2 regions of the Candidatus Pelagibacter sp. HIMB1542 genome follow, and region 2 is predicted to be linked to the other one. Evidence: riboswitches for the same ligand, from Rfam matches in the RefSeq annotation. Region 2 holds a riboswitch; the other holds the start of a gene.

Region 1 (15,576 bases), 590 kb from region 2:
ATCTTTTCTCTCTTTTAATATAGACAAAAGTATACATCCAGATCCTATGCCAATATCTAAAATACTAAGTTTACTTTTATTTTTTGTTAAATTTAAAATATTTTCAACAATTAGCTCAGTATCAGGACGAGGTATTAAAGTATCTTCTGTTACAAAAAATTCTGAATTCCAAAATAACTTTTTATTAGTTAAATGCGATATCGGCCTACCTTTGGACCTTTCATTAATTAGTTTTTGAAACAAATTTAAATTTATTTCTTCTATTTTTTCTTGAGAATTAAGAATTAAGTATTTTTTATCTTTATTAATTGCTTTTGACATTAAAATTTCTGAGTCCAAATAAGGATTTAAACAAAATTCATCCTTTAATATTTGAGCACCTTGAGTTATTGCTGATTGAATATTCATTTATTTTAAATTACTTAAACTTTCTTCTTGTGCTTGCAGTGTAAGTGACTCAATCATTTCATCAAAGGCTTCACCTTCAAGAAATTCCTCTAATTTGTGCAAAGTTAAATTTATTCTATGATCTGTAACTCTACCCTGTGGAAAATTATAAGTTCTAATTCTTTCTGATCTATCTCCAGTACCAATTTTAGTTTTTCTATCTTGTGATCTTTCTTGATCAATTCTTGATCTTTCAAGTTCATATAATCTTGCTCTTAAAATTTTCATTCCTTTTGCTTTATTTTTGTGCTGTGATTTTTCATCTTGTTGAGAAACTGATAAACCAGTGGGTATATGAGTTATTCTAACAGCGCTATCGGTTGTGTTAACTGATTGTCCTCCTGGACCACCTGCTCGAAAAACGTCAATTCTTAAATCAGAGTCGTTTATTTTTAAATCTACTTCTTCAGCTTCAGGTAATACGGCAACAGTGGCCGCAGATGTATGCACTCTTCCTTGTGTTTCAGTATCTGGAACTCTTTGAACTCTATGTACACCACTCTCATATTTTAATGTTGAATATATATTTGTACCTTTAATAGATGCAATTACCTCTTTTAAACCCCCAGCATCACTTCTTGAAATAGAAATAAGTTCTAATGACCATTTTTTTTTATGACTTACTTTTTCATACATTTTGAAAAGGTCTGAAGCAAATAAACTTGCCTCTAAACCTCCCGTTCCAGCTCTTATTTCTATTATTGCATTTTTTTTATCTGCTTCATCTTTTGGTAGTAGAAATAATTTTAATTTTTTTTCATTGATCTCGTGTTGAGATTTCAAATCAACAAGTTCTAACTCAGCCATATTTTTTAATTCTTTATCTGATGAGTTATCCTCTAATATTTTCTGTAATTCTTTTTTTTCATTTTCGAAAGATAAATATTTTTTAGCATTTAAAATTATTTCATTAACATCTGAATACTCCTTTGACTTTTCAGCAAACACTTTATTATCTAAACTTCCTGATGATAGATCTTTTTCTAGTGTAGAATGTTTTGTAATTAATTCTTCAATAGTCTTTGTTGGTATCATTGTTAATTTTCTAATTCAGAGGCCTTTTTTTCAACTTCTGATACGACTTTATTAACTATATCATTAGTTGATACTTTTTCACTTTGCACTCCAGATAAATAAAGCATATTATTACCTTTTCCACCTCCAGTTATTCCAATATCAGTTAAAGCAGCCTCACCAGGACCGTTCACAACACAGCCAATTATAGATAGGGTAATTGGAGTTTTTATGTGTGATAATTTTTCCTCTAAAATTTTAACCGTATCAATCACTTGAAACGCTTGTCTTGCACAAGATGGGCAAGAAATTATTTTAACTCCTCTATTTCGTAATCCTAAAGATTTAAGTATTTCATTTCCAATCTTAACCTCTTTTACAGGATCATCTGACAAAGAAACTCTTAAGGTGTCACCTATTCCATCTAATAGCAATGAACCAAGTCCTATTGAAGACTTAACACTTCCTGATACAAAACTTCCAGCCTCAGTTATTCCAAGATGAAGAGGATAATCGGTAGCATCTGAAAGCTGCCTGTAAGCAGCAATCGACAAAAATACATCAGAGGACTTGACACTTATCTTGAAATTAAAAAAATCTTGATCCTCTAATATTTTAATGTTTCTTTTTGCACTCTCTACTAATGCCTCAGGGCATGGTTCTTTATACTTTTCTAGAATATCTTTTTCCAGAGAACCTGCATTAACTCCTATTCGAATTGAACAATCATTATTTTTTGCTGCACTTAATACCTCATAGATTTTATTTTTATCGCCAATATTTCCAGGATTTATTCTTAAACACTTCGCTCCATTTTCTGCAGCTTCTATAGCTCTTTTATAATGAAAATGAATGTCTGCAATTACAGGTATCTGAACATTTTTTGTGATTTCTTTTAAAGCTTTTGAAGAATCTTCATCGGGACAGGAAACTCTTACCAGGTCAGCACCCTCTTCATGAATTTTATTTATTTGTTCTATAGTAGCTGAAATATCTGTAGTCAAAGTATTAGTCATTGATTGAACTGATATTGGATTGTCACCACCAACTTTAACATTACCAACGTTAATTACTTTAGTTTTTTTTCGATTTATATTTCTAAATGGTCGTACATTCATAAATTTAATCAAGTTTAAATTCTTTATGAAGAGCAGCTATTGCTTTTTTTACATTTTTTGATGAAACTAATACTGAAATTTTAATTTCAGATGTTGATATAACTAAAATGTTTATTTTTTTTGAAGCTAAAGCTTGAAACATCCTGTAAGTAATTCCAGGTGTTGTAATCATCCCAACTCCTATTATAGAAACTTTGGAAAGATTTTTATCAAAAGAAAGTTTTTTATAAGATATCGATTTATTTTGCTTAATTAATTTCTCAGTTTTTTTCAGATCATCAGATTTAATTGTAAAAGTTAAGTCAGTATCTTTACCGTTTTGAGAAATATTTTGTACAACCATATCAACGTTAATTAAATTTCTTGATAGTGGTCTAAAAACTGAAGCAGCAACACCAGGTCTATCTTTAACTCCTACAATTGTGATCTTAGCATCATTTTTAGTTGAAGATATCCCGGTAATTATTTGATCGCTAAACGCCTTTTTAGAGTCTGTTATTAATGTACCTGGTTTATTAACAAATGAAGACTTAACTTTAATATCAATATTATTTAACTTTGCATCTTGAACCGATGTTGGTTGCATCACTTTTGATCCTAAAGATGCCATTTCCAACATTTCGTTATAAAATATTTTTTTAATTTTCTTTGCTTTTTTATGTTGTCTTGGATCAGTAGTATAAACACCATCGACATCAGTATAAATAATACATTCATCAGCTTTAATAAATTTTGCTAACATTATTGCAGTTGCGTCCGAACCACTTCTTCCTATTGTGGTAATTCTATTTTCATTATTAATTCCTTGAAAACCAGTAACAATTGGGATCCCACCTTGTTTGACATAATTATTTAATTCTTTTGTAATTATCTTATTTATTCTTGCTCCAGAATAAGGTCCATCAGTAATTATTGGTAATTGCCAAGAAACCCATGACCTAGACTTAAAACCATCATGAGTAAGTCTTCCAGCAATTAAAGCACATGAAACTTGTTCTCCAGTGGATACAAGTGCATCATATTCAGATCTGCTAAAATTATTACTAATTTGCTTCGATTTTTTTACAAGCTCATTGGTCACTCCACTCATTGCAGATGAAATCACCAAAACTCTATTTTTTTTCTTTTTATAAGCAGCTATAATTTTGCATACTTTTTTTATCCTATCGATACTACCAACAGAAGTTCCACCAAATTTTAGTACAATAGTTTTCATGATCAGTTGAATTAATATAATTTAATTATAAATTGATAAAGTACATCTTAATTGTTATGTCAACTAATTATATATTATGAACAGTATTAATAAAAAAGAAATAGAAAAATTTTCAAATATGGCGGCCGAATGGTGGGATCCAGAAGGAAAATTTAAAACTCTTCATAAATTTAATCCTATAAGAATAAAATATATTAAAGAAAATATAATTAAAGAATTTCAACTTAAAAATAAAAAATATCCTCTTTCTGGAATAAATGTCCTTGATATTGGATGTGGAGGAGGATTGTTATCTGAGCCCATGTATAGATTAGGAGCTAATGTTACAGCAATCGATGCTTCAAATAAAAATATTGCCATAGCAAACCTACATGCAAAAAAAAACAATCTTAATATAAACTATATATGTTCATCGCCTGAAAAACTAAAAACTACAAAAAAATTTGATGTAATTTTGAATATGGAGATTGTTGAACATGTTGAGGATGTCGATTTTTTTTTAAAATCATGTGCTAATCTTTTAAAAAAAAATGGATTAATGTTTGTTGCAACTATAAATAAAACCTTAAAATCTTATATATTTGCAATTGTTGGTGCGGAATATGTTTTGAGATGGCTTCCTATTGGCACCCATGAATGGGAAAAGTTTGTTAAGCCTGAGGAATTAAAAAGTATTTTAATCAAAAACAATCTAAATCTCAAAAAAATTGATGGAATGAATTTTAACATTCTGAAGGATGAATGGAATGTTTCAAAAGATTTATCAGTAAATTATATTGCTGAATTTAAGAAAAACTAATTTTCTTTTTCATCAACCCAAGGAATTAATTGTGTATCTATGCCCTCTTCTTTGAGCTCTTTAACGTCTTTCTGAGAGGCTTTACCATATATCCCTTTTGTAGGTTTCTTACTATTGTAATGAATAGATCTAGCTTCATAAGCAAAATTATCCCCAACGTACTTAAAATTATCTTTTATAAACTTTTGATAATTTTTAATTGTTTTTTTAATTTTTTTATACTTCTGAGTATCAAATTTTTCTTCATTTTTAGCTTTTCTACTTATTAGCTGAGGAGCCATTAAAGTTTTTTCAACTTTTTCAGAATTACAGTTGTGACAGATTAAAAGTTTTTTCTTTTTTAATTTTTCATATTCTGATGAAGAAGAGAACCAACTATCAAACTTTAATTCACAGTCGTTACACAAAAGTTTGTATTTTATCATAGTATAGAATTAGTTATCAAAATTTAAATTTCAATATGTTCAACTTCTATAATCAGCATTAATCTCAATATAATTTTTTGTAAAATCCATAGTAAAAGCAGTAAAGCTTTTAGGACCAGTAAACAAATCTACATTGATGTCTATATTTTCACCTTTCATATACTCAGCTACTAATTTTTCATCATAGTTCTTGTATAATTTTCCATCCTGAATTATTTGATAATTTCCAAGTTTCAAACCTAATTTATTTAAATTTATTTTTGGTCCTGCTTTTCCTATTGCCATCACTATTCGTCCCCAATTTGGATCTTCTCCCGCAATAGCTGTTTTTACCAAAGCTGAATTTGCTATTGAGAAAGCAATTGTCTTTGCATCTTGTTCACTTTTGCTTTTATTAATATTTATAGTGACAAATTTTGATGCTCCTTCTCCATCAGAAACTACTCTCTTTGCTAAATTTAACAAAACATTGTTCAATGCTTTGTCGAATTTTTTTAGTTTTATATCATTAATACTTTTAATATTTGAATTATTTGCTTTATTTGTTGCAAAAATACTAACCATATCATTTGTGCTAGTGTCCCCATCACACGAGATAGCATTAAATGTATCTGTAATATTTTTTTTTAATAATTTACTCAAAATATCATTCGATAAGTTGGCATCTGTAAATATGTATGCCAAGGTAGTTCCCATGTTTGGAAAAATCATACCCGAACCTTTGGCGACACCATAAATTTTTACCTCTTTATCTCCAATTTTACATTGTTCCATCGCAAGTTTTGGTTTTGTATCAGTGGTCATTATTGCTAATGCTGCTTTCATCCAAAGAAATTTGTTTTGTGTATAGTTGATTTTTTTAATCAAGTTTGGAATTTGAACTATTATCTTTTCACATGGAAATGTTTCACCTATTGTACCTGTGCATCCAAAAATAATTTCCTTTGAAGTAATTTTCTTTGGATAATCTTCATCCTCAGCTTGTTTTTTTGATAATTGCTCAGAAGTTAAATCAGCAATTTTTGCGAGACTTGCATAACCTTGTTTACCTGTGAAAGCATTTGCATTTCTAGTATTTACAATAAGAGAATAAATTTTTTTTGATTTTTGATTTATATTCCATTTAATATTTTCTGAGATAATTTTTGATTGTGTGTAGACAGAGGCATGATTTGCACCATCTCTAAAGTAAAACATTACCAAATCATCTCTTTTAGTTTTATATAAATTTGCGCTTAGAGCTGAAATAGATAAGCCATCTATATGATCAAGGTCCTGGAAATCCATCATTCTGGTATTTTTTGATTTCGAGGTTAAAAAATTTGTTAAATTAATACCCATGATATTTAAAATAATTGTTTAATACATATATTAAACAATATATTTAAAGAATAAATCAAATAGTCATGTTTAACCCACTTAACCTAATTACAAAATTTATCAAATCTAGTAATCAAAAAGAGCTAGATAGAATTGGAAAAATTGTAGAGAAAATAAATTCATACGAGGAACAATTCATAAAATTAAGTGATGAAGACTTTCCAAAAAAAACAGTTGAATTTAAAAATCAATTAAAAAATGGAAAAAGTTTAGACGAAATTCTACCTGAAGCATTTGCACTAGTAAGAGAGGCTGCAAAAAGAACAAGAAAAGAAAAGCACTTTGATGTTCAACTTATTGGGGGGGTAGTTCTTCACGAAGGTAAAATTGCTGAAATGAGAACGGGTGAAGGAAAAACAATTACTATTGCTTTAGCGGCGTATTTAAATGCGCTTTCTGAAGATGGAGTTCATATAGTAACAGTTAATGATTACTTAGCAAAAAGAGATTCGATGGAAATGGGTCTCATATATAATTTTCTAGGTCTTACTTCTGGATTTATAAATAATGACCAAGATGATCTAGAAAGAAAGAAAAACTATAATTGTGACATTACTTATGCAACCAACAGTGAATTAGGATTTGATTATCTAAGAGATAACATGAAGTTTTCTCAAAAAGAAATGGTTCAAAGATCTCATGCATTTTCAATTGTAGATGAAATAGATTCCTGTTTAATTGATGAAGCAAGAACTCCACTTGTAATTTCTGGAGCTGCAGAAGATAAAACTGCTCAATACCTAGCAATAGATAAACTTGTTAAAATTTTAAATAACAAAGATTTTGAAATAGATGAGAAAGAAAAAAGTATACTTTTAACAAACGAGGGTATTGATAATGTTGAAAAACTTTTTTCTAATGCAGGTATCTTAAAAAATGATAATTTTTATGATCCAGAAAATCTTCATTTAGTTCACCACGTAAATCAAGCACTGCGTGCAAATCATTTATTTGAAAAAGGAAAAGATTACATAGTAAAAGATGGAGTTCTTAAAATCATAGACGAGTTGACTGGTAGAATTTTAGAAGGAAGAAGATTTGGAGATGGTCTTCATCAGGCTCTTGAAGCTAAAGAAAAAATTCAGATACAAGCTGAAAATCAAACTTTAGCATCTATTACCTATCAAAATTATTTTAAACTATATAAAAAAATATCAGGTTGCACCGGTACCGCAGTCACAGAGTCTGAGGAATTTTTTGAGATATATAATCTTTCAGTAGTTGTAATACCAACAAATAAAGAAATGATCCGAAAAGATTATAATGATTTGATCTTTAGAACTGAAAAAGAAAAAAATGATGCAATAATTAATAAGATCATTGAAAAACATGAAATTGGTCAACCAATTTTAGTTTTCACATCTAGTATCAACAAATCTGAAGTTTATTCTAAATTATTAAATGAAAAAAATATTAAACACGTAGTTTTAAATGCAAAGAACCATGAAAATGAAGCCGAAATTATTGCAAATGCTGGAAAAGAAAAATCTTTGATAATTACAACCAGTATTTCTGGTAGAGGTGTTGACATCCAGCTTGGTGGTAAAAAAGGATCAATTCCTGATGATCAGTTAAAAATAGATAAAGAAAAAATTAAATCTCTAGGTGGCTTATTTGTAATTGGTACAGAAAGAATGGAGTCTAGGAGAGTAGACAATCAAGCAAGAGGAAGAGCTGGACGACAAGGAGATGAAGGTAGTTCTGTATTTTATGTAAGTTTAGAAGATGATTTGATGAGAATTTTTGGCTCAGAATCTATGAATAATATGCTTGAAAAACTTGGTTTAAAAGATGGTGAAAGTATTGATCACCCTTGGATCAACAAAGCATTAGAAAGAGCTCAGCAAAAAGTTGAAGCCAGAAATTTTGATATCAGAAAAACACTTATCAAATTTGATAATGTTTTGAATGACCAAAGACATGTTGTGTTTTCTCAAAGAAAAAACGCAATGAATAGTGAAAATATTTTTGATTATTCCAACAAATTTTTAAAAGAAATATCAGAAGACTTGATAAAATTAAAAATTCAAAACCTATCTAATCCAAAAAGTAATGAATTTAATAATAAAGTTAGGCAAATTGTTGGGAAAAGTTTTAATGATACTGAACTTGAAAGTTTGATTTCTGCAAAAGATAATGAACTGAAAGAGCAAATATCCTCAAAATTTAATGAGACACGTAATGAAAGAATTAAAGTTCTAAACGAGCAGCATGCAAAAGAAATTGAAAAAAGAATATTTTTGCAAACAATAGATTTGAATTGGAAATCACATATACAATATTTAGAACAACTTAGACAAGTGATTGGATTAAGGTCTTACGGTCAAAGAGATCCTTTAGTTGAATATAAAAAAGAAGCTTTTGATTTATTTTCAAATTTATTAGAAAAACTAAAATTAGACTACGTTACAATTTTAATGAACTTAAAAGTTATAACAGAAGAAAGATCTTCCAATGAGGAAAGAGTAAATCCAAAACCACAAGCCAAAAAAATGGGAAGAAATGAACCTTGCTTTTGTGGATCAGGCAAGAAGTTTAAACATTGCCATGGAGCTTTATAATTCTTAAACAAGAAAAAACAAAGAAGCTAACAATAATAAACCTGCACCAATACCAAATAATAATTTTTTTGATTTGAAAATATTGTCAAAATTGTTTTTCTTAATGGTCAAATTGCTTAAATCTTCTACATTGTTCATAAAACCATCATTTCTTCCAATTTTTAAAAATTTATTTTTTCTTTCATTCATTATTTCTTCTGACGTCATTTCTTTATATTGATCTAAATTTTTAGAAATAGATTTTCTAATATTGTCTAGCATAAGATCTCTATCCCTGTGAGCGCCACCTAAAGGTTCTGGGATTATTTCATCAATAACTTTTAATTTTAATAAATCTTTTGCGGAAAGCTTCATTGCTTTTGCTGCATCAAGCATTTTTTTTGGATCTCTCCATAATATAGTTGCACAACCTTCAGGAGATATAACCGAATAAATAGCATTTTCTAGCATGATAACTTTGTTAGACGATGCTAATGCAATCGCACCACCTGATCCACCTTCACCTATAATTATTGCAACAGTTGGCACCTTAAGTTCCATACAACATTCAATTGATTTTGCTATTGCCTCAGCTTGACCTCTTTCCTCTGCACCAACACCAGGATAAGCACCTGGCGTGTCTATAAAAGAGATAATTGGAATTTTAAATTTATTTGCTAAATTCATTAATCGAATAGTTTTTCTATAACCCTCAGGTCGCATCATCCCAAAATTTCTTTGAATTCTGCTATCCAAATCCTCACCCTTTTCTTGACCAATAACTAAAACTGACTGACCATTAAATTTTGCAAAACCAGTAAGTACAGATTTATCTTCACCATAATAACGGTCTCCAGATAAAGAAATAAAATCTTCGAATAAATTATCTATGAAAAATTTAGACTTTGGTCTGTCTTCATGTCTTGCAACCATGGTGGTTTGCCATGGATCTAGGTTTGAATATATATCATTTAATTTTTGATCTAACTCAACTTGTGTTTTTGAAATTTTTTGCGTATCTACTTCTGACAATCCCTCTTGATTATAGGGATCCTTTAATTTTTCCAATTCTGTCTCTAAATCTTTAATCTCAGTTTCAAAATTAAGATAATTTTTCATAATACGGTTATAGCGGATGGTTAATTCATAAAAAAGGCAATAAAATGATATTTAATTTAAAGTGTAATTGTTATTAATTGACTCTTTTCTAGAAGAAGATACATATTTTGCTATCGGGAGAGACTAATAGATTTAGCACCGAAGGAGCAACCACCCCGGAAACTCTCAGGTAAAAAGGACCGATAGTTGCATAACACTCTGGAAAGAGAATTAATTCCGCCGAAGGAGCAAAACTCTCAGGCAAAAATACAGATGGGGTAATTTAGGTGATATGCAGGAAAAATATGTAAATATAAATACTTTAAAAGTATCTGAAAAACTTTCTCAATTTATTAGCGACGAGCTATTAAAAGAAACAGATCTATCTGTTGATAATTTTTGGTCTGGGTTCGACAAAACAGTCAATGAATTAGCACCTAAAAATAAAGAATTAATAAAATTTAGAGAAGACTTACAAAAACAAATAGACAATTGGCATATAAAAAATAAGGGAAATGAATTTAATTTTTCAGAATATAAAAAATTTCTTACAGAAATTGGTTATTTGAAAAAAGAAGGTGATGATTTTGAAATATCAACTCAAAATGTTGATGAGGAAATAACAAGTATTGCTGGACCTCAACTTGTTGTACCAGTAATGAATGCGAGATACGCATTAAATGCTGCTAATGCTAGATGGATGAGCTTATACGATAGTCTGTACGGAACAGATGTAATTGAACAATCAGAAGATAGTGTATCTGAAAGATACGACCCATTAAGAGGTGAGATGGTAATAAAATATGGAAGAGATTTTTTAGATAAATATTTTCCTTTAGCAGGATTGAGTTGGCAAAAAATTACAAGTTTTGCGGTTAAGTATGGAAAATTTAAAGCTCTAAAAGGTGCTGATATTTATGATTTGGTAGATGAGAATAAGTTTATTGGCCATAGGGGTGAAGCTGACAACCCGTCTGCTATAATTTTAAAAAATAACAATTTACATATAGAAATTTTAAAAGACTCAAGAGCTTTTGCAGCTCAACAAGATCATGCTGGGATTAGTGACATAATTTTAGAATCTGCGATGTCAACTATATGCGATAACGAAGATAGTGTAGCTGCTGTAGATGCAGAAGATAAAATTGTTTGTTACAGAAATTGGCTGGGTCTGATGAAGGGTGATCTAAAATCAAAATTTGAAAAAGAAGGAAAATTATTTGAGAGAAAACTCAACCCTAACAGAAGCTATATTTCAAAAGATGGAAAAGGTTTAAAGCTTCATGGAAGAAGTTTACTGCTAATTAGAAATGTTGGTCACTTAATGACTAATCCATCAATAATATTAAAAGATGGTAGTGAAGTTCCAGAAGGAATTATGGATGCCTTCATTACTACAGCTGCAGCACTTCATGATATTAAGAAAAAAACCAATTCAAGATCTGGTTCTATTTATATCGTGAAACCAAAAATGCATGGACCAGATGAAACTGCATTTACTGATTTGCTTTTCTCAAAAGTTGAAGAAGTTTTAGGTTTACCAAAATACACCTGCAAGATTGGAATAATGGATGAAGAAAGAAGAACCTCAGCTAACTTAAAAGAGTGCATTAGATCGTTAAAAAATAGAGTTTTTTTTATAAATACAGGTTTTCTAGACAGAACTGGCGATGAAATGCATACTTCAATGGAAGCTGGTCCAATGATTAAAAAAGGTGAAATGAAAACTTCAAAATGGATTACAGCATATGAAAATAACAATGTTGATATTGGTTTAAAATGTGGATTTTCTGGAAAAGCTCAAATTGGAAAAGGAATGTGGGCAATGCCTGATAAAATGAAAGATATGATGGAGCAAAAAACTGGGCATTTAAAAGCAGGTGCAAATTGTGCATGGGTTCCATCTCCAACTGCTGCAGCTTTGCATTCGCTACATTATCATGAAATAAATATTTTTGATGAACAACAAAAAATTAAAAATAGAGAACAAGCAAAGCTTGATGATCTTTTAACAATACCTACTGCTGATAGACCAAATTGGTCTGTAGATGAAATTAATAAAGAAATTTCTAACTCAGCTCAAACTTTATTGGGTTATGTTGTGAGATGGATCGATCAAGGAGTTGGGTGCTCCAAAGTACCAGATATAAATAATGTAGGTTTGATGGAAGATAGAGCTACACTTAGAATTTCATCTCAACATATTGCAAATTGGATACATCACGGAATTACAACAAAAATTCAAGTTGTAGAAATTCTTAAAGACATGGCTAAAATTGTAGATGATCAAAATAAAAATGACTCTAATTACGTAAGAATGAGTGATAACTTTGAAAACTCAATTGCATTTCAAACTGCTTGTGATTTGGTATTTAAAGGAAAAGAACAACCATCTGGTTATACTGAACCTTTGCTGCATTTAAATAGACTTACTAAAAAGTCTAATCTGAATTAGAAGCTAAGTTAGAACGATTTTTAAAAGCAGAAAACAAAGTCCCATCGTCTAAACTTTCAATTTCACCACCTACAGGTAAACCCTGTGCAAGTTTTGTAATTTTTACATTAGAATTTTTTAAGCTATCTTGAATGTAGTAAGCAGTAGTTTGACCTTCAACAGTTGCACTTGTGGCTAATATAACTTCTTCAATTTTATCTCGATTAACTCTCTCAACCAGCGAATTTACAAGTAAATCTTCTTTTCTTTGACCTACTGATGAAATGGTGCCTCCCAGAATATGAAAATACCCTTGATAAATATTTGAATTTTCAATCGACCATTGATCGGCAATGTCTTCTACAACACAAATCTTTAAATATTTATTTTTTGTGTTTTCACAATTTATACATCCAGCTGAAATTGATTTAAGTGAACCACAAGAATTACATCTGGTTACATTTTTATAAACTTGAGCCAATGTGTTTGCCATTGGTTTTACTAATTCATCACGGTTATTAATGAGTTTTAAAACAATCCTTTTGGCAGATTTTGGTCCTAAACCTGGAAGCTTTGAAATTAATTTTATTAATTCCTCAATCTCGTTAATATTTTGCATCTACTATAGTGGCCACTTAAAACCAGGTATTCCAAATCCACCTGTAGCTTTTGATATCTCTTCTGATGTTTTCGACTTTAATTGTGATTTGGCGTTATTATGCGCAGCTACAATTAAATCTTCTATTATTGATTTGTCTTCTTTCATTATTTCATCTGACAGTTTAATTGATTGCATTTCACCTTCTCCATCCAAGACGATTTTTGCTGAATTTGAGCCAGAAATACCCTCTACTCTAATCTCCTTAATTTTTTGCTGACTCTCTTTCATTTTTGCTTCGAGTTCTTTTGCTTTATCTAATATTTTATTAAAATCAGTCATTATCTTTATCCTCCTTAATTATCGATTTAACATCTACCAGTTCTGCATCAGGAAAATTTTCCATAAAGTTTTTATAAATTTCAGTTTCTTTAGCTTTTTCAATTAATATTTTTTTTTCATTTTCTTTCTTTTCTCTAATTGAGAGATCCCCTTTTGATTTACTAAGTGTGATAATCCATCTTTCTTTTGTCCAATCAAAAAGCTTTGAGGAAAGATCCTTTACAAAATCTTTATCAAGGCTGTCATTAAATGAAATCTCAATCCTATTTTTTTCAAATTTAACCAAATTGACATTTTTCTCTAATTCAAATTTAAGTTTTAATTCTCTTTTACTTGTGCAAGTAGCAATTAATTCATGAAAAGAATTAATTTGAGTTTTAATTTCTGCTTTAACTTCAGTTTGTATTTCAGGATTCTTTTTTTCTTCTTGAGAAATATTTTTTATTTGGTCAATAATTTTAGTCTCTTTTTTTATTTCAATTTTGCTAGTTGAGTTTTCTTCTTTGGATTTAGTATCTATTTGTTTAACTTGTTTTACAGAACTTAAGTGCATTAATCTAATCAAAAACATCTCAATTGATAAATGTTGATTTGATACAATATCTAATTCTTCTAACGACTTGATAGAAAATTGCCAAAATAAAATTAATACATCTGGTTGGATTTGATTAGAAATATTTTTTATTTTGTTAAATTCTTCATCATTAAGAGAAAAATTTGTGCTTTCTAAAGTTAAAGAATTTATATTTTTAAAGTAATATAATAGTTCTAAAAAATCATTTAAAAATATTTTTGGTTCAACTCCCTGATCATATATTTTTCTATAAATTTTTATTACTTTTTCTTCTTCTCCTCTTAATATCAATTCAAATAAATCAATTAATTGTGATTTATCAAAATAACCAAAAATCTTTTGAGCAGAATTTAGATCTAGTTCTTTATCATTATCTAAACTCAATAACGCTCTATCTAATAGAGATAATGCATCTCTTACTGAACCCTCTGATATTTTTACAATTAATTTTAGAGCGTCATCCGTAACTTTTCCGTTTTCTTTATCTTTAATTTTTTTTATAAAATCTAACAATTCAGAAGATTTAATCCTTGAAAGATCAAAACGCTGACACCTTGAAACAACTGTTATAGGAATTTTTTTTATTTCTGTTGTGGCAAATATAAATTTTAAATATGAAGGTGGTTCTTCTAATGTTTTTAGTAAAGCATTAAAAGCTTGTTTACTTAACATATGAACTTCATCGATTATAAATATTTTGTACTTTGCTGAAGTTGGCCCATATCTAGAAAACTCAATTAGATCTCTAACATCATCAACTCCTGTCTTGCTGGCCGCATCCATTTCAAGTACATCAATGTGACTTGAATTTGCAATCGACTGACAATTTTCACACAAATTATCAATACACATTTTTTCAATACCATTTGAGCAATTCAATGCTTTTGCTACAATTCTTGCAGTTGTAGTTTTTCCAATCCCTCTAATTCCAGTAAACAAATATGCATTGGGTACTTTGTCAGCTTTTATTGAGTTTATAATTGTTTCAGCAACAACTTCTTGACCAATAAGGTCCTCCCATACTTGAGGTCTGTATTTAAGAGCTAGTACTTTTGAATTGTTATTCATAAATTTTTTAAGGAGACTAGAACCTGAATAACTGTCTCTACGACTGCTTCCGTTAAGATCTGGTCGGGTTCAAGCAGCATCCACCTCTAGCCTCCAAATCTATTATAGCAGTTAAAATTTCTAATCTACAAGAAAAGATTATTATTTTTTTTGTCTCAAACTATCCGCTTCAAAAACACCTAGGACGTGAAAATCCTCACAATGTAAGCCCAGCTCCTCAAGAGATTTTTGAACCTTTGGATCTTCTATATGTCCATCCAAATCACATAAGAAAAAATAAGAATCGAAAGAGTTTTTTTCAGGGTAACTTTGAAGCTTGGTAAGATTTACTCCATTGATAGCAAATCCTCCAAGCGATTGATAAAGAGCTGCAGGTTTACTTTTTAGTTTAAATAAGAATGAAGTTATATATTTTTTATTTCCAAACTCAGGTTGAGATATATTTTTTCCCATAACAAGAAACCTTGTTAAATTTCCACTCTCGTCTTCTATATTTTTTTTGATTACATCAAGATTATAAATT
Region 2 (15,576 bases):
TTTAATGAAGGATCTCCTTTTGTACCAAATCCAATTAATGGACAAGGTTTTGGATTTTTTTGACAGAAAGAAGCAAAGTCCATTGCATATTTGCTTGGTAAGATACAAAGATTTCCTTGAACATACTTATTAGCAGCACCTGCAGTTTGTTCTTTGTAATTATTTTCTCTTATAACTTTTCTTGCTTCTAATGGATCTTGAATATCTAGCATTAAATTAGTATTTAGATTTCTTTGTTCCCGCAATTATTTCTTTTAACTCGTTATATTCTTCACAGTTACAAGTTTCTAATACTTTAAGTCTTTCTTTAGCTAAATTCATTCTATTTGTAACAACATAAAGTTCACCAAGGTATTCGTTAATACCTTTATGATTTGGATCAATTTCTAAACCTAAAAGATAATATTTTTCTCCATTTTCGTAATCGCCAAGTTTTCTAGTTGTAAAACCGAGATAGTTTAAAGTATCTGCTTGAAGAGGCTTTTCTTTATTAGATTTGAGAAGAAGCTTTTGAGCTTTGGCATATCTTTTTTTAGCTTTTTCTAATTTACCTTTTTTTTCATATTTTTTTGCAAATTTGATTGATTGTACTGCTTTATCGTAATCTGACTTTACCTTTTTTGGTGTTGAGTCTGAACCTGCTGAAATTGCATTGGAAGCAAACAAAACAAATATCAAAGTAATAAATACTTTTTTAATCATTATAAAAATTTCTCCATTTGGCTTAAAGGTTTTAAGTTAAGTCCATTTTTAATTAAATTTTCTTTAATTGATCTTGCTGTAGCAAGTGAACTCTCGTTATCTCCATGTATGCATACAGAGTCAATTTCACAAGGTATTTGCTTTCCACTGTGACAATTCAGTGCCTGATTTTTTACCATGCTTAATACATGTTTTTTAGCTTCTTCTGGTTCAGTAATTAATGCATGTGGTTTTTTTCTAGAAACTAAATTTCCATCATCTTCATAGGTTCTATCTGCAAAAATTTCACAGGCAATTTTCATATCTAATTTTTTAGCTGCTTGTTCCATTTTAGAGCCAGTTGGTACTAAATAAATCAAATCTTTACTTATTTCATTGATCGCTTTTGCTAATGTAGTTGCTAGATCAATATCCTCACACGCCATATTGTTCAATGCTCCATGTGGTTTTATATGAGTAACATTTTCTCCATGATCTTGAGCAATCTTTTGTAAAATTTCATATTGATCAATAATTAATTTTCTAACTTCTTCAGGCGCAAGATCCATTCTTTGTCTTCCAAAATTTTCTGGGTCATTGAATGATGGATGAGCACCAATGCTTACACCGTTTTTTTTCGATATTTGAACTACTTGGTTCATAGTTTCTTCATCACCGGCATGAAATCCACATGCAACGTTAGCAGAATTTACTATATCAAGTAAGTCTGGATCATATTTATTTGAATGGTGTTTTGATTTTTCACCTAAATCACAATTTATATTAATTTCCATAGTTCTAATTGTTAAGTATAACATGCCATGATAAAAAATATAACAAATCTTGGTGACGCAGCTGTTTATTGCGATTTTGGTATAGAGGTGAATAAATCAGTTAACTCTGAAGTAATAAAATATTTTAAAGCTTTAAAAAAAGAAAATATTGAAAGTATTAATAATCTTACTCCTTCTTACAATAAATTAATAGTTTCTTACGACCTTAGAAAAACAAACTTTAAAGAGATTAAAAAATTAATTGAAAATTTAAATGTTGATGAAACTCAAGATAACAATAGTAATAAAATAGAAATTCCAGTTTGTTGTGATGATCAATTTTCTCTCGATATAAAAAGATTAGAAGAAAAATTAAATATTAATCGAGATAAAATTTTAGAAAATTTTTTTAGTAAGGAATATTTTTGTTATATGACCGGATTTATTGCCGGTATGCCTTTTTTAGGTGATTTGGATGAAAATATGAGAGTACCAAGATTAGAAACACCAAGAGTAAAAGTCCCCAAAGGATCAGTCGCTTTAACTGAACAATTTGCAAATATTTATACATTTGAAAGTCCTGGTGGATGGAACATACTTGGTAATACACCTGTAGATGTTTTTGATAATTCAAAAGAGGAAGAGCCAAATCTAATAAATCCTGGTGACATTGTAGTTTTTAAACAAATAAATCTTGAAAAATATAATAGTTATAATGACAAATAATTTCGAAATTATAAGAGCTGGAGTTAATACTACTTTTCAAGATCAAGGAAGAAACAACTTATATCATATAGGAATTCCATTTAGTGGAGCGATGGATAATAGAAATTATAGTTTAGCTAACAAGCTGGTAGGCAATAAATTAAATTCTCCAGTTATAGAATTTGCATACCAAGGACCACATATAAAATATTTAGGAGAAAAAATTAATATAGCAGTTACAGGTGATATTGTTTTTAAAATTATTAAAAATGGCACAGAAATTGATGGCAATTGTTATGAGAGTTATCAAATTGAAAATGGAGATGAGATTAATCTAATCTCAACAAATAAATCAGTTTATGGATATTTAGCATTTGGTGGAGAATTAGATTTAAAATTTCAATGGAATAGTTGTTCGATAAATACCAAGGCAAATATTGGATCAAATAATGGAAAAAAATTAGAGAACGGTCAAAAAGTAAATATCCTAAATGTTAATTCAGACCAAAGTAAAAAAAAAACTAATTACATAAATTCTAAAGTTGAAAATATCAGAGTAATAAAAGGACCAAACTTTGATTATTTTTCAGAGGAAGGAAAAAAAATATTTTTTGAAAAAGAATTTTCTGTATCAAAACTTTCAGATAGAATGGGGATGCGTATAGAGGGTCCAAAAATTGAAAATATTGTAAATACCAATATTAAATCAGAAGGTTTGTTAAAAGGGGTCATTCAGGTACCAGCAGACGGAAACCCAATTATTATGCTGTCAGACCATGGTACCATTGGAGGGTATCCAAAAATTGGTGTAGTAGCTAGTGTTGATTATGATCGTTTAGTACAAATATCACCTGGCTCAAAAATTAAATTTAAAGAGATAAATTTATCTGATGCTGAAACTTTATTTAAATTATATGAGATGGACACTCAGAACTTACTTAATCAAATATAATGAATATTATTAGAAAACTTCCTGGACCCTTCTTAGTATTTCTAGGTGCATGTAGTCTTAGTTTTGGAGGTTTGATTGTAAAATCATTTGAGGGAGCAACCCTCTGGCAAATATTATTTTGGAGAACGGTATTCTTCCTAATTGTTATTAGCTTGTATTTAACTTTAACTTATAAAAAACAAGTATTTAGATCCTTTTATAATTTAGGATTTCCTGGTTTCTTTGGTGGATTTATTTTGTCATTTGGCTTTAGTGGTTATGTATTTGCGATGTATAACACAACAGTTGCTAATGCTAATTTTATTATTCAAACACAAACAATCTTCCTAGCAATATTTGGTTATTTTTTTTTAAAAGAAAAAATTTCAGCAATCACTCTGACTTCAATAGTTCTTGCAATTTCAGGAATACTTCTAATGGTTGGAAGCTCTTTATCTCCAGGTCAAATGTCTGGAAATATTGCAGCTTTCATAATGCCAATATCATTTGCTACATTAATTTTAGTTGTAAGAAAATATCCAACTGTTGATATGGTTCCTGCTCAATTTGTTGCAGGAGTTTTTGCTTTGTTAATTGGTTATCTAATGTCAGAAAAAATAATGATATCTCCTAATGATATCTTTTTAGGATTTTTAGCTGGGTTTTTACAATTAGGATTAGGTTTTATATTTATTACTATCGGTGCTCAACGAACACCATCAGCAATGGTTGGAATCATAATGTTAACAGAAGCAGTACTTGGTCCCTTATGGGCATGGTTGTTTATAAATGAACAGCCACCGTTCATAGTAATTATTGGAGGATCAATAGTTATTTTTGCAGTTTTACTTCAATTTTACAATTTATATACCTCAGAAAAAAAAGCGATCTAATAACATTTGACATTAAACAGTATTTATTAGAATATTTGTTAACGGGAGAGATCACAAACTTTGTGACACCGAAGGAGCAACCGCCCAGGAAACTCTCAGGTAAAAGGACCGTATTATATTAACTCTGGAAAGAGATTGAGTTCTCGCCGAAGGAGTAAAACTCTCAGGCAAAAATACAGATGGGTACGACAGAGTTAGTATGGGAAAAAAAACATCTTTAAACAAACTTCATCAAGATAACCAAGCTAAATTTGTAGAATTTGCTGGATATGAAATGCCCATACAATACAGCAAAGGGATTGTTGAAGAGCATAAATTCACAAGATCAAATGCAGGTATTTTTGATGTGTCTCACATGGGTCAATTATTTATTCATGGTGGAGATGACTTAACTGCTGATCTTGAAAAAATTTTTCCACTTGATTTAAAAAATTTGAAACAAAACTGTTCTAAATATAGTTTTTTAATGAACGATAGTGCTGGAATTCATGATGATTTGATAATCACTAAAATTGAAAAAGGATATTTAATTATTTTAAACGCAGCATGCAAAGATAATGATTTTAAAATTTTATCAGATTTACTGAACAGTAAATATGAAATGGTTCTTGATGATCAAAGAGCATTAATTGCAATTCAAGGTCCAAAGTCAGTTGAGATTTTAAATGACATAATAGAAGGTATTGAAAAACTTAATTTTATGACAGGGAACTGGTTTGATTATAAAGATCAAAAATCTTTTGTTACAAGGTCTGGTTATACTGGAGAGGATGGTTTTGAAGTGTCTATTAATAACGATTTAGCCGAAGGATTTACTCAGAATTTGATGGAAAAAGGAGCACAACTTATAGGACTTGGGGCAAGAGATACCTTGAGATTAGAGGCAGGATTGTGCTTATATGGACACGAACTTGGTACAGAAAAAACACCAATTGAAGCAAACTTAAAGTGGGCGATTTCTAAAGAGCGAATTTCAAATGGTGGATTTGTTGGTTCTGATAAAATTATGAAAGAAATAGAAGAGGGTACCTCTAAAATTAGAATTGGGATTAAGCCAGAAGGAAGATTGATTGCTAGAGAAAAAACTAAAATATTTGATGAGTCAGAAAAACTTATTGGTGAGGTTACCAGCGGAACTTTTGGCCCAAGTGTAAATGGTCCAATAGCAATGGGCTACATTGATAAAGAGTTTTCTAAAGTTAATACAAAAATTTTACTAGAAGTAAGAGGAAAAAAACATCCTGCAAGTGTTTGTGGGTTACCATTTTATAAAAAAAGTTACGTGAAAGGAGTAAAATAATGAGTGAAGTTAAATTTTCAAAAGAACATGAGTGGATTACAGTGGAGGGCGATGTTGCTACCATTGGAATTACAAAGCATGCAACAGAAATGTTGGGAGATATTGTTTTTGCTGAGTTACCTGAAAAAGGTTCAAGCGTTGAAAAAGATGGCACAGCAGGAGTAGTTGAGTCAACTAAAGCTGCAAGTGATGTTTATACTCCAGTAAGTGGTGAAGTAGTAGATACCAACCAAGCTATAGTAGATGATCCTGCAAAAATTAATGAAGACCCTGAGGGATCAGCTTGGTTTTTTAAACTTAAATTAAAAGATAGTTTAGAAATGGACAGCTTAATGAATAAAGAAGAATACGATAAATTTGCAAAGGAGAGTGCTAGCTAATGTTACATAACTCACAAAAAGACTTTTTAAAAAGACACATTGGACCTTCAGAAGAAGATCAAAATAAAATGCTGAAGGAGCTTAATTATAATTCATTAGATGATTTAATAAAAAGTACAGTTCCAGAAAAGATACAATTGAAAGATGGATTAAATATAGGAGAGTCTAATTCTGAGTATGAAGCATTAAGAAAATTGAAAGCAATTTCAAAAAAAAATCAAATTTATTCAAATTTTATTGGTATGGGTTACTATGGAACGTACACTCCATATGTAATTTTAAGAAATATTTTAGAGAATCCAGGTTGGTATACATCTTATACTCCTTATCAGCCTGAAGTAGCGCAAGGAAGACTAGAAATGCTTCTAAACTTTCAGCAAATGATTGTTGATTTCACTGGCATGGATATTGCAAACGCATCTTTGCTTGATGAAGGAACAGCAGCTGCAGAAGCTATGGGATTAAGTCATAGATTAAATAAAAAGGATAGTAATTTAGTTTTTGTTTCAGAAAATTGCCATCCACAAACAATTGATGTAATTCAAACAAGAGCAGAGCCAATGGGATTAAAAGTACTTGTTGGCAATGAAGATAAAGTATTGGATCAACTTAAAGAGGATTTAGTTTGTGGAATTCTTCAATATCCTGGAACTTTAGGAGACATCAAAGATCCAAGTGAAGCCATCAGCAAAATTCATAAAAAAAATGGAAAAGCTGTATTAGTTTCTGATTTATTAGCTTTAGCGCTACTTAAAACACCAAGAGAATTAGGCGCTGATATTGCAGTAGGAAGCTCTCAAAGATTTGGAATTCCAATGGGTTATGGTGGACCTCATGCAGCTTTCTTTGCAACTAAAGATGAGTTCAAAAGGTCTATGCCAGGAAGAATTATTGGTGTTTCTGTTGATAGACATGGAAACAAAGCTTACAGATTATCTCTTCAAACAAGAGAACAACACATTAGAAGAGATAAAGCGACAAGTAACATTTGTACTGCTCAAGCATTGTTAGCAATTGTTTCAGCGGCATATGCAATTTACCACGGGCCAGATGGAATAAAAACTATTGCAGAACGAGTTTCTCAATTAGCTAAAAATTTTGCAGATAAATTAAAACAATCTGGATATGAAATTTATTCAGATCATTTCTTTGATACAGTTACAATTGTAACAAAAGATAAAACTGATCAAATTTATAAAAATGCTTTAGATCAAAAAGTAAATATCAGAAGAGTAAACTCTGAAATGTTGGCCGTTTCTTTTGATGAAAAGAAAAATGTTTATAGAGTAAATCAATTGTTGAAAATTTTTAATGCAGCCGAGTCTATTAAAAAAGAAGATCCAACAGTAAGTTTACCTAATTTACCAAAAAATTTATTAAGGACTTCAAAATATTTAGAACATCCTGTTTTTAATTCATATCATTCAGAAACAGAGATGCTTAGATATTTAAAAAAATTAGAAGATAAAGATATAGCTCTTAACAGAACTATGATTGCACTTGGTTCATGTACTATGAAATTAAATGCTACTGCAGAAATGATTCCTATTTCATGGAGAGAGTTAGCTGAGCCTCATCCGTTTGTACCAGTAGAGCAGATGGAAGGTTATAGAGCATTGTTCACTGATCTTAAAAATTGGTTAAGATCAATTACTGGTTTTTCTGGTGTTTCACTTCAACCAAATGCTGGTGCTCAAGGAGAATATGCTGGATTAATGGTAATTAGAAAATACCATTTAGATAGAGGAGAAGAAAACAGGAATATATGTTTAATTCCAAGCTCTGCACATGGAACAAATCCTGCTAGTGCACAAATGGTTGGAATGAAAGTTGTAGTTGTTGATTGTGATAAAGAAGGAAATGTTGATTTTGAAGATTTGAAGAAAAAAGTAGAAGCACATTCTGAAAATCTTGGAGCATTAATGGTTACATATCCGTCTACTCACGGTGTGTTTGAAGAAAAAATTACAGACATTTGTGAACTGATACATAAACATGGTGGTCAGGTTTACATGGATGGTGCAAATTTAAATGCACTTGTTGGAATAGCAAGACCTGGAAATTTTGGTCCAGATGTTTGCCATATAAACTTACACAAAACATTCTGTATTCCACATGGTGGTGGAGGACCAGGTATGGGACCAATTGCATGTAAAAGACATTTACAAGTTTATTTACCTAATCATCCAGTTGTTAAAGATTGTGGACCTGCTACAGGAATAGGCGCAGTCTCAGCAGCCCCTTGGGGAAGCTCAAGTATTTTATCAATTTCTTGGATGTATATTAAAATGATGGGTTCAGAAGGTTTAAAACTAGCTACTCAAGTTGCGATATTAAACGCAAATTATATAGCTCATAGACTTAAAGATCATTTCCCAATTTTGTACAAAGGTTCAAATGGCAATGTTGCTCATGAATGTATTATAGATATTCGATCAATTAAGAGTGAGACAGGTATCACTGAGGAAGATATCGCTAAAAGATTGATCGATTATGGTTTCCATGCACCAACAATGTCTTGGCCAGTTGCGGGAACTATGATGATAGAGCCAACAGAGAGTGAGAGTTTATCTGAGCTTGATAGATTTTGTGATACTTTAATTAATATCAAATCTGAAATAGATAAGATCAATTCTGGTGAGTTTGATAAAGTAGACAATCCTATTAAGAACGCTCCTCATACAGATATAGAACTTGCATCAGATGAATGGGATCATAAATATTCAAGAGAGCAAGCTGCTTATCCTGCTAAATTCTTAAAAACAAATAAATTTTGGCCACCAGTTGCAAGAGTGGACAATGTTTATGGAGATAAGAATATCTTTTGTACTTGTCCAAGTATGGATGAGTTTAAAGAAGACGCGGCATAATCATTAATGAAAATTGCTGTAGTTGGTTCTGGGATATCAGGCTTAAGTGCTGCATATTATTTATCAAAAAAACATCATGTAGATCTTTTTGAGAAAGAAGATCATTTTGGTGGTCATTCTCATACAATAGATTTAATTTTTGATGAAAAGAAAGTATCTGTAGATATTGGTTTTATTGTATTTAATTTTCAAACCTATCCAAATTTAATTAATTTCTTTAAAGAAAATGATGTTCAAATTGAAAAGAGTAACATGTCTTTTTCGGTATCAGTAGAAAATACAAACTTTGAATATTGTGGAAAAGGTTTAAATGGAATTTTTTCCAATAGATCTAATTTGTTTAATCCTAATTTTTTAAAAATGTTTTTTGATATCATTAAATTTTATAAAAATAGTGATCAAATAAATGTTACAGATCAAAAACTTACTTTAGGTGAGTATTTAGAAAACAATAAACTATCAAAAACGTTTATTGATTACCATATCATCCCAATGGTATCTGCAATCTGGTCTATGCCACCTTATGAAGCTAGCAAGATGCCAATAACATTCTTTTTAAAATTTTTTCAAAATCATGGGCTCTTTAAATTAAAAAATAGACCTCAGTGGTATACCGTAACCAATAGAAGCAGAACTTATGTAAATAAAGTAATTTCAAAGATAAGTGGTGAATACTTTAAAAATTATAAAATAAAAAAAATTATAAGAAAATCAAAAGGATTAGATTTATATTATGGTGGTGAAAGTGAATTTTTTGATTATGATAAAGTTGTAATAGCAGCTCACGCTGATGAAGCTTTGAAGTTGATCGATAATCCTACTGAAGAAGAGACAAAAATTTTATCTAATTTTAGTTATAAGGAAAATATTGCATATATTCATACAGACAAAAGAGCGATGCCAAAAAATAAAAAGGCATGGTCCTCATGGAATTCATCAATCAATGACAAGGATTTAGAAAAAAATTCTATTACTTATTGGTTAAACCTTTTACAAAACCTTAAATGCGATGAGGACATTTTTTTAACTCTTAATCCTTATTTTGAAATAGATGAGAGTAAAATACTTAAAATAGTTAAATTTACTCATCCTTATTATGATCAACAAGCACTAGATGCTCAATCAGAACTATCTAGTTTACAAAATAAAAAGGATTTACTTTTTTGTGGGAGTTATTTTGGTTACGGTTTTCATGAAGATGGAATAAAATCATCTATTGAAATGCTAAAATACCTAAATGACTAACTCATGCATATATAACGGAAAAGTAATCCATAAACGTTTCAAACCTAAAGAACACTATTTTAAGTATAGTGTTTTCTCACTTTTAATTGATTTATCTGAGTTAAGAAAAATAGATCAAGAGATAAGCTTCTTTTCATTGAATAAATTCAATCTAATCAGTTTTCATGAAAAGGATCATGGTGAACGTGACGGATCTTCTCTTGAAGATTGGGTAAAGAAAAATTTAGAACAAAATAAAATAGAGACTGTAGATATTAAAATTAAGCTTCTCTGTTATCCAAGGATTTTTGGATATGTGTTTAATCCTCTAAGTATCTTTTTTGTTTATAACCAAAATGATAAATTAATATCTATATTATATGAGGTGAAAAATACATTTGGTGAGCAACATACTTATGTTTTTAGAGTAGATAGTGAAAATAAATTAATTCAGAATAATTGTTCTAAAAAATTTCATGTTTCACCTTTTATAGAAATGAATTGTAAGTATTTCTTTAGAATTCTTAATCCTGATGAAAAACTTTCTGTAATCATTGATCAATACGATCAAGAAGGAAAAATTTTATTTGCATCTCAAGATGGAAAAAGAACAAACTTAAATAGCAGTCAATTATTAAAATCATATTTAAAGCACCCTCTGATGACTATAAAAATAATATCAGCAATCCATTTTGAGGCCTTTAAATTATGGATGAAAGGAATTAAGATTATTAAAAAAAAAATAAAAATAAGAAACAATTTAACGGTTGAAAATTAATGTTATTAAATAGAGCTGCAGATAAATTGGTTTTTAAATTTTTAAGTAAAATTAAAAATGGATACCTTGAATTAACTACCTATGAAGGTGAGATATTAAAGTTTGGTAACCCTGATCAATCTTTAAAGGCAAATATTAAGATAAAAAATCCAAATTTTAATTATAATTTAATTAGAGGTGGGAGTATTGGTTTTGCTGAAAGTTATATGAGAGGTGAATTTGAAACTGACAATCTTTCAGATCTAATTGAGTTAACAGCTAGAAATATTCAAGTGATATATAAATTCTCAGGTTTGCTTGATCTGCCTGTAATCAATTTCATAAAAAATAAAATAATCAAAAACACAAAAAGTCGAAGTAAGGAAAATATTGCAAAACATTATGATCTTGGAAATGATTTCTTTTCATTGTGGCTAGATGATACTTTAACTTATTCAAGTGCAATCTTTGATGATAGTTCAAAAAATTTAAGTATAGCGCAAAATAATAAATACCAAAAATTAATTGATCTAATCAAACCTAGTTCTGGTGACAAAGTTTTAGAAATTGGTTGTGGTTGGGGTGGTTTTGCAGAATATTTAGGTAAGAAATATGATGTGAAATTAGACTGTATTACTATTTCTAAAAAACAATTCGAATACGCAAAAGAAAGAATTCATAAATGTGGTCTAAATGAAAAAGTAAATATTGAGATTAAAGATTATCGTGATCTTCAAGGAAAATATAATTCGATCGCTTCAATTGAAATGATTGAGGCTGTTGGGCAAAATTATTTAGAGAGTTATTTTAAAACAATAAAAGATAATTTATCGAATGGAGGAAAGGCTGCAATTCAAGCAATAACCATTGATGACAGTTTGTTTGATAGATACAAAAATAAACAGGATTTTATTCAAAAATACATTTTCCCAGGAGGATTTCTTCCTAACAAAAATAGTATTAATAGATATGTTTCAGATAACGGCTTAACAATTAATTCGTACATTTCATATGCAGATCACTATGCAGAAACGTTAGCTATTTGGAGGGAAGAGTTTTTGAGAAAATGGGATCAAATTAAAAATCAAGGATTTGATCTCACATTTAAAAGAATGTGGGAATTTTACCTATCTTATTGTGAAGCTGGATTTAAATCTAAAAATATTGATTTGATTCAATTTTCAATGCAGAATAAATAACACCAATAATATGAAAATAATAAAATCAATTTCGTTGATAATTCTGGCTTTCTTAATTACAAGTTGCTCAAATAATAGTGCCATGAAACCAGAAGATTTTAAAAATAAAGAACCTAGATTAATTATTGAAGAATACCTTACAGGTAACGTTAAAGCTTGGGGTGTTTTACAAAATCGATCAGGAAAAGTTACAAGACAATTCTCAGCCGATTTAGAAGGAACATGGGATGGCAAACAACTAATTTTAAAAGAAAAATTTAATTGGGACGATGGTGAGGTTCAAGACAGAGAGTGGACAATTACTAAATTAGATGAACATAATTATGAAGGTACAGCAGGGGACGTTGTTGGAAAAGCAATAGGATATTCTTACGGACCTGCATTTAAATTTGAGTATGTTTTGTTAGTTCCAGTTAAAGGAAAAGAATTAAAAATTACTTTTGATGATTGGATCTTTAAACAGGATGAAAGAGTTGCAATCAACAGAGCTACAATGACTAAGTTTGGATTTAAGGTAGCAGAGCTAACGGTTGTATTTGTTAAAGATTAATTATTTCTTTTGATGCTTAGTCATCTTCCCTACTAGTTTAAAATAAAGTTTACTTGGAAGAAAACTAAAGAACTTTAAAGTTAAAGTAAGTGCTTTTGGAAAATGTATTTCAAAAACATTTTTATTAATCAAGCCATCATAAATTTGATCAGCAGCAAATTCAGGTGTTTTCAAAAATGGCATTTTAAAATCGTTTTTATCAGTCATAGGTGTTTTAATAAATCCAGGAGAAACTAAACAAACTCGAACATTGTACCTTTTAAAATCAAAAAATAAACTTTCTGCTAAATTGTTCAAAGCAGATTTTGATGGTCCATAACCAGTTGAATTAGGCAATCCTCTATAACCAGCAATAGATGAAACTATAGTGATTATACCACTTTCTCTCTCTCTATAATATTGTTCCACTGCTTTAATGGAGTTCACTGTCCCAAAAAAGTTTACTTTGAAAACATCTTCCATTTGTTCAACATCAATTTCTTTTTCTTTTTTTGGATTCCATGTACCAGTTGAAAAAAAACATATATCAATATTTTCAAACTTAGTTTTAATTTGGTTGAAAACTTCTATACATTTTGTTTTATCAGTAACATCTAAAGGAAATGATGAAATATTTTCATAATTTTTTGAAAGTTCATCTAAGAGCTCAACTCTTCTCGCAGATACCGCAACATTCCATCCTTTGTTTGCAAATTTAATTGCCAAAGCTTTACCAATTCCTGTGCTACCACCAGTTATCCAAATAGTTTTTTTGCTCATTTTTTGTTATGTATAAACATTATGTTAAAAAATAAAATTGTAACATTTATATTATTTCTTATCATTACATTTTCAGCCTCATTAATTGGAGGATTAGCTACAGTTACATTCAAGGAGCCTTGGTATTCTTTGTTAAATAAACCTGTTTTTAATCCACCAGACTGGGTGTTTGGTCCGGTATGGACAATTTTATATTTATTTATGACAATTTCTATTTGGATGTATTGGCATTCCAAAAATAAAGAGATGAATACAGTTTATATTTATTTTATTCATTTAGTTTTTAATGCAACTTGGAGTATAGTTTTCTTTGTATTTCACAACATGGTTTTAGCTTTATTAGTATTAGTCGTGTTAATTGCATTCATTATTAATTTAATCATAAGATATAGACACGTCACAATGATGAGCTCGTATTTGATGATTCCATATTTACTTTGGTGTTGCTTTGCTCTAATTTTAAATACTAGTTTGATTATATTGAATTAATTATGGATGATGTTGTTGTAGTTGGCGGTGGAATAATTGGGGCAGCAACTGCTTATTTTCTCTCAAAAGAAGGAAGAAAAGTTAAAGTTATTGAAAGAGATCCAACATACAAAACAGCTTCATTTCCTTTGTCTTTAGGAGGTTTTAGAAGACAATTTTTTCAAAAAGAAAATATCTTACTTGGTAAATTTGCAAGAGAATTTATTTTTCAAATACCAGAATTATTGAAAACTGAAAAAAATCCTAATCCAACAGCAAGTATGGTAACCAATGGCTACCTTTTGATGTTTGGTCCCGAACATGCTGAAGAACAATATAAAGCTTTAGAAAATCATAAGGAATGTGATGCAGGTACAAAAAATATTAAAGGCTCAGAGCTATCGAAAGTATTTCCATATATAAATGATGAAGGTGTTGAGACTGCTACTTACACAGATAATCAAAGTGAAGGTTGGATTGATCCTTTTATGTTTCATAGTGCACTGAAAAGTAAGGCAATAGAACTTGGAGCAGAATTTATAAAAGGAGAGGTTAAAAGTCTTTCAGAGATAAATGCTAAAACAATTGTTTCTGCAGCTGGTTGCTGGACTAAAGAATTATTAGAAGACATTCCTGTTGAACCTCAAAAACACACAGTGTTCAGAGTAAAATGTCCAACATATATAAAAGAAATGCCTCTAACTGGTGATTTAACTACGGGTGTTTATTGGAGACCTGAGGGTGGAGAGTATTTAGCAGGATCACCATTGTCAGTATTTGGTGCAGACGATTTAGAGCCAGCATGGAATGATTTTGAACAATTAGTTTGGCCAGCACTAGCAAAAAGAATACCAGCTTTTGAAGAATTAAAATTAACTGGAGGCTGGGCAGGTTACTACGATTGTAATAGATTAGATAATAATGCTGTTGTTGGGAAACATCCTAAGTTCGACAATGTTTATATGGCTACTGGTTTTACTGGAAGAGGATTAATGCAAGCTCCAGGTATTGGAAGAGCGTTAACTGAATTGATCACAACTGGTTCATACCAAACAATTGATATAAGTGATTTTGCTGTTGAAAGAGTGTTGGGCAAAACTGCAAGAAGAGAACCTTACGTTTTATAATTAAGTTCCACAAAAAGTTTGATATTTTTCATTACCTATCGGTGTAGGCTTTTGAAATTCAATAATATCTTCTTGATCAGAATAAGGAATACTTAAAACTTTTAAAAGTTTATTCATTGTTTCTAGATTTCCTTTGTCCGCATCAGCTAGAGCATCCTCTACTTTTTGATTTCTTGGTATAACTATAGGATTAGTTTTTTTCATCAGTTCTAAGTATTTGTCAGATGAATTATTTAGTTTTAATCTTTTCTCCCATTCATTAGTCCAATTTTTAAAATCATCATTTTTATAAACTTCATTATCAATCTCAACACCCATTAAATGACAGAAGGTATTTGTATAATCTGCATTATTATTTTTCATCCAATCTAAAAGTTTATTAATTAATGTTAGATCATTTTTATCTTCACCAAATAAACCAAGTTTATCTCTCATCATATTTAACCATTTTTCCTCATAAATATTTTGAAAATTATCAATTAACTCTGTTGCAATTTTAATTGCTGTATCTTCATCTTTATCAATAAGTGGTATCAGACATTCTGCAAATCTTGCTAAATTCCATTTTGTAATTGGTGGTTGATTTGAAAAAGCATATCTTCCAAATTTATCTATAGAGCTAAATACAGTTTTTGGATCATATTGATCCATAAAAGCACATGGACCATAATCAATTGTTTCGCCAGAAATAGCCATATTATCAGTGTTCATCACTCCATGAATAAATCCAACTCTCATCCAATTAATCACTAACTGACATTGTCTTTCCATTACAAGACTTAATAAATCTAAAGCTTTGTTTTTAGAGGATTTAATTTCTGGATAGTGTCTATCAATTGTGTAATCAACTAATGTATTAAGATCTTCTAGATTTTGAGTGGCTGCAATATATTGAAAAGTGCCAACTCGAATATGACTAGATGCAACTCTTGTTAAAATTGCTCCATTTAACAAATTTT

What was found. Region 2 has a riboswitch for glycine ahead of gcvT (glycine cleavage system aminomethyltransferase GcvT). Riboswitches for the same ligand answer to the same signal wherever they lie in the genome.
Region 1: another riboswitch for glycine. It lies ahead of ACTTBI_RS07510 (malate synthase G); the one in region 2 lies ahead of gcvT (glycine cleavage system aminomethyltransferase GcvT).

Annotation. Positions count from the first base shown of each region.
Region 1 is NZ_JBNAJB010000002.1:605,032-620,607, reverse strand. It holds gene prmC (peptide chain release factor N(5)-glutamine methyltransferase) at 1-408, opposite strand, end outside; gene prfA (peptide chain release factor 1) at 409-1,482, opposite strand; gene ispG (flavodoxin-dependent (E)-4-hydroxy-3-methylbut-2-enyl-diphosphate synthase) at 1,485-2,579, opposite strand; gene ACTTBI_RS07540 (aspartate kinase) at 2,584-3,795, opposite strand; gene ubiG (bifunctional 2-polyprenyl-6-hydroxyphenol methylase/3-demethylubiquinol 3-O-methyltransferase UbiG) at 3,872-4,594, shown strand; gene ACTTBI_RS07530 (DUF1178 family protein) at 4,591-5,019, opposite strand; gene argJ (bifunctional glutamate N-acetyltransferase/amino-acid acetyltransferase ArgJ) at 5,059-6,360, opposite strand; gene secA (preprotein translocase subunit SecA) at 6,426-8,960, shown strand; gene ACTTBI_RS07515 (acetyl-CoA carboxylase carboxyltransferase subunit alpha) at 8,964-10,058, opposite strand; glycine riboswitch at 10,163-10,250, shown strand; gene ACTTBI_RS07510 (malate synthase G) at 10,330-12,492, shown strand; gene recR (recombination mediator RecR) at 12,479-13,090, opposite strand; gene ACTTBI_RS07500 (YbaB/EbfC family nucleoid-associated protein) at 13,094-13,411, opposite strand; gene dnaX (DNA polymerase III subunit gamma/tau) at 13,404-15,053, opposite strand; gene ACTTBI_RS07490 (prephenate dehydratase domain-containing protein) at 15,195-15,576, opposite strand, start outside.
Region 2 is NZ_JBNAJB010000002.1:20,018-35,593, reverse strand. It holds gene ACTTBI_RS04555 (putative hydro-lyase) at 1-212, opposite strand, end outside; gene ACTTBI_RS04550 (tetratricopeptide repeat protein) at 217-702, opposite strand; gene ACTTBI_RS04545 (5-oxoprolinase subunit PxpA) at 702-1,475, opposite strand; gene ACTTBI_RS04540 (allophanate hydrolase subunit 1) at 1,503-2,180, shown strand; gene ACTTBI_RS04535 (biotin-dependent carboxyltransferase family protein) at 2,170-3,111, shown strand; gene ACTTBI_RS04530 (DMT family transporter) at 3,111-3,983, shown strand; glycine riboswitch at 4,015-4,104, shown strand; gene gcvT (glycine cleavage system aminomethyltransferase GcvT) at 4,183-5,283, shown strand; gene gcvH (glycine cleavage system protein GcvH) at 5,283-5,663, shown strand; gene gcvP (aminomethyl-transferring glycine dehydrogenase) at 5,663-8,533, shown strand; gene ACTTBI_RS04510 (NAD(P)/FAD-dependent oxidoreductase) at 8,540-9,778, shown strand; gene ACTTBI_RS04505 (DUF1365 domain-containing protein) at 9,771-10,535, shown strand; gene ACTTBI_RS04500 (class I SAM-dependent methyltransferase) at 10,535-11,713, shown strand; gene ACTTBI_RS04495 (DUF3833 domain-containing protein) at 11,724-12,263, shown strand; gene ACTTBI_RS04490 (SDR family NAD(P)-dependent oxidoreductase) at 12,264-13,022, opposite strand; gene ACTTBI_RS04485 (TspO/MBR family protein) at 13,044-13,511, shown strand; gene ACTTBI_RS04480 (NAD(P)/FAD-dependent oxidoreductase) at 13,514-14,617, shown strand; gene ACTTBI_RS04475 (protein adenylyltransferase SelO) at 14,618-15,576, opposite strand, start outside.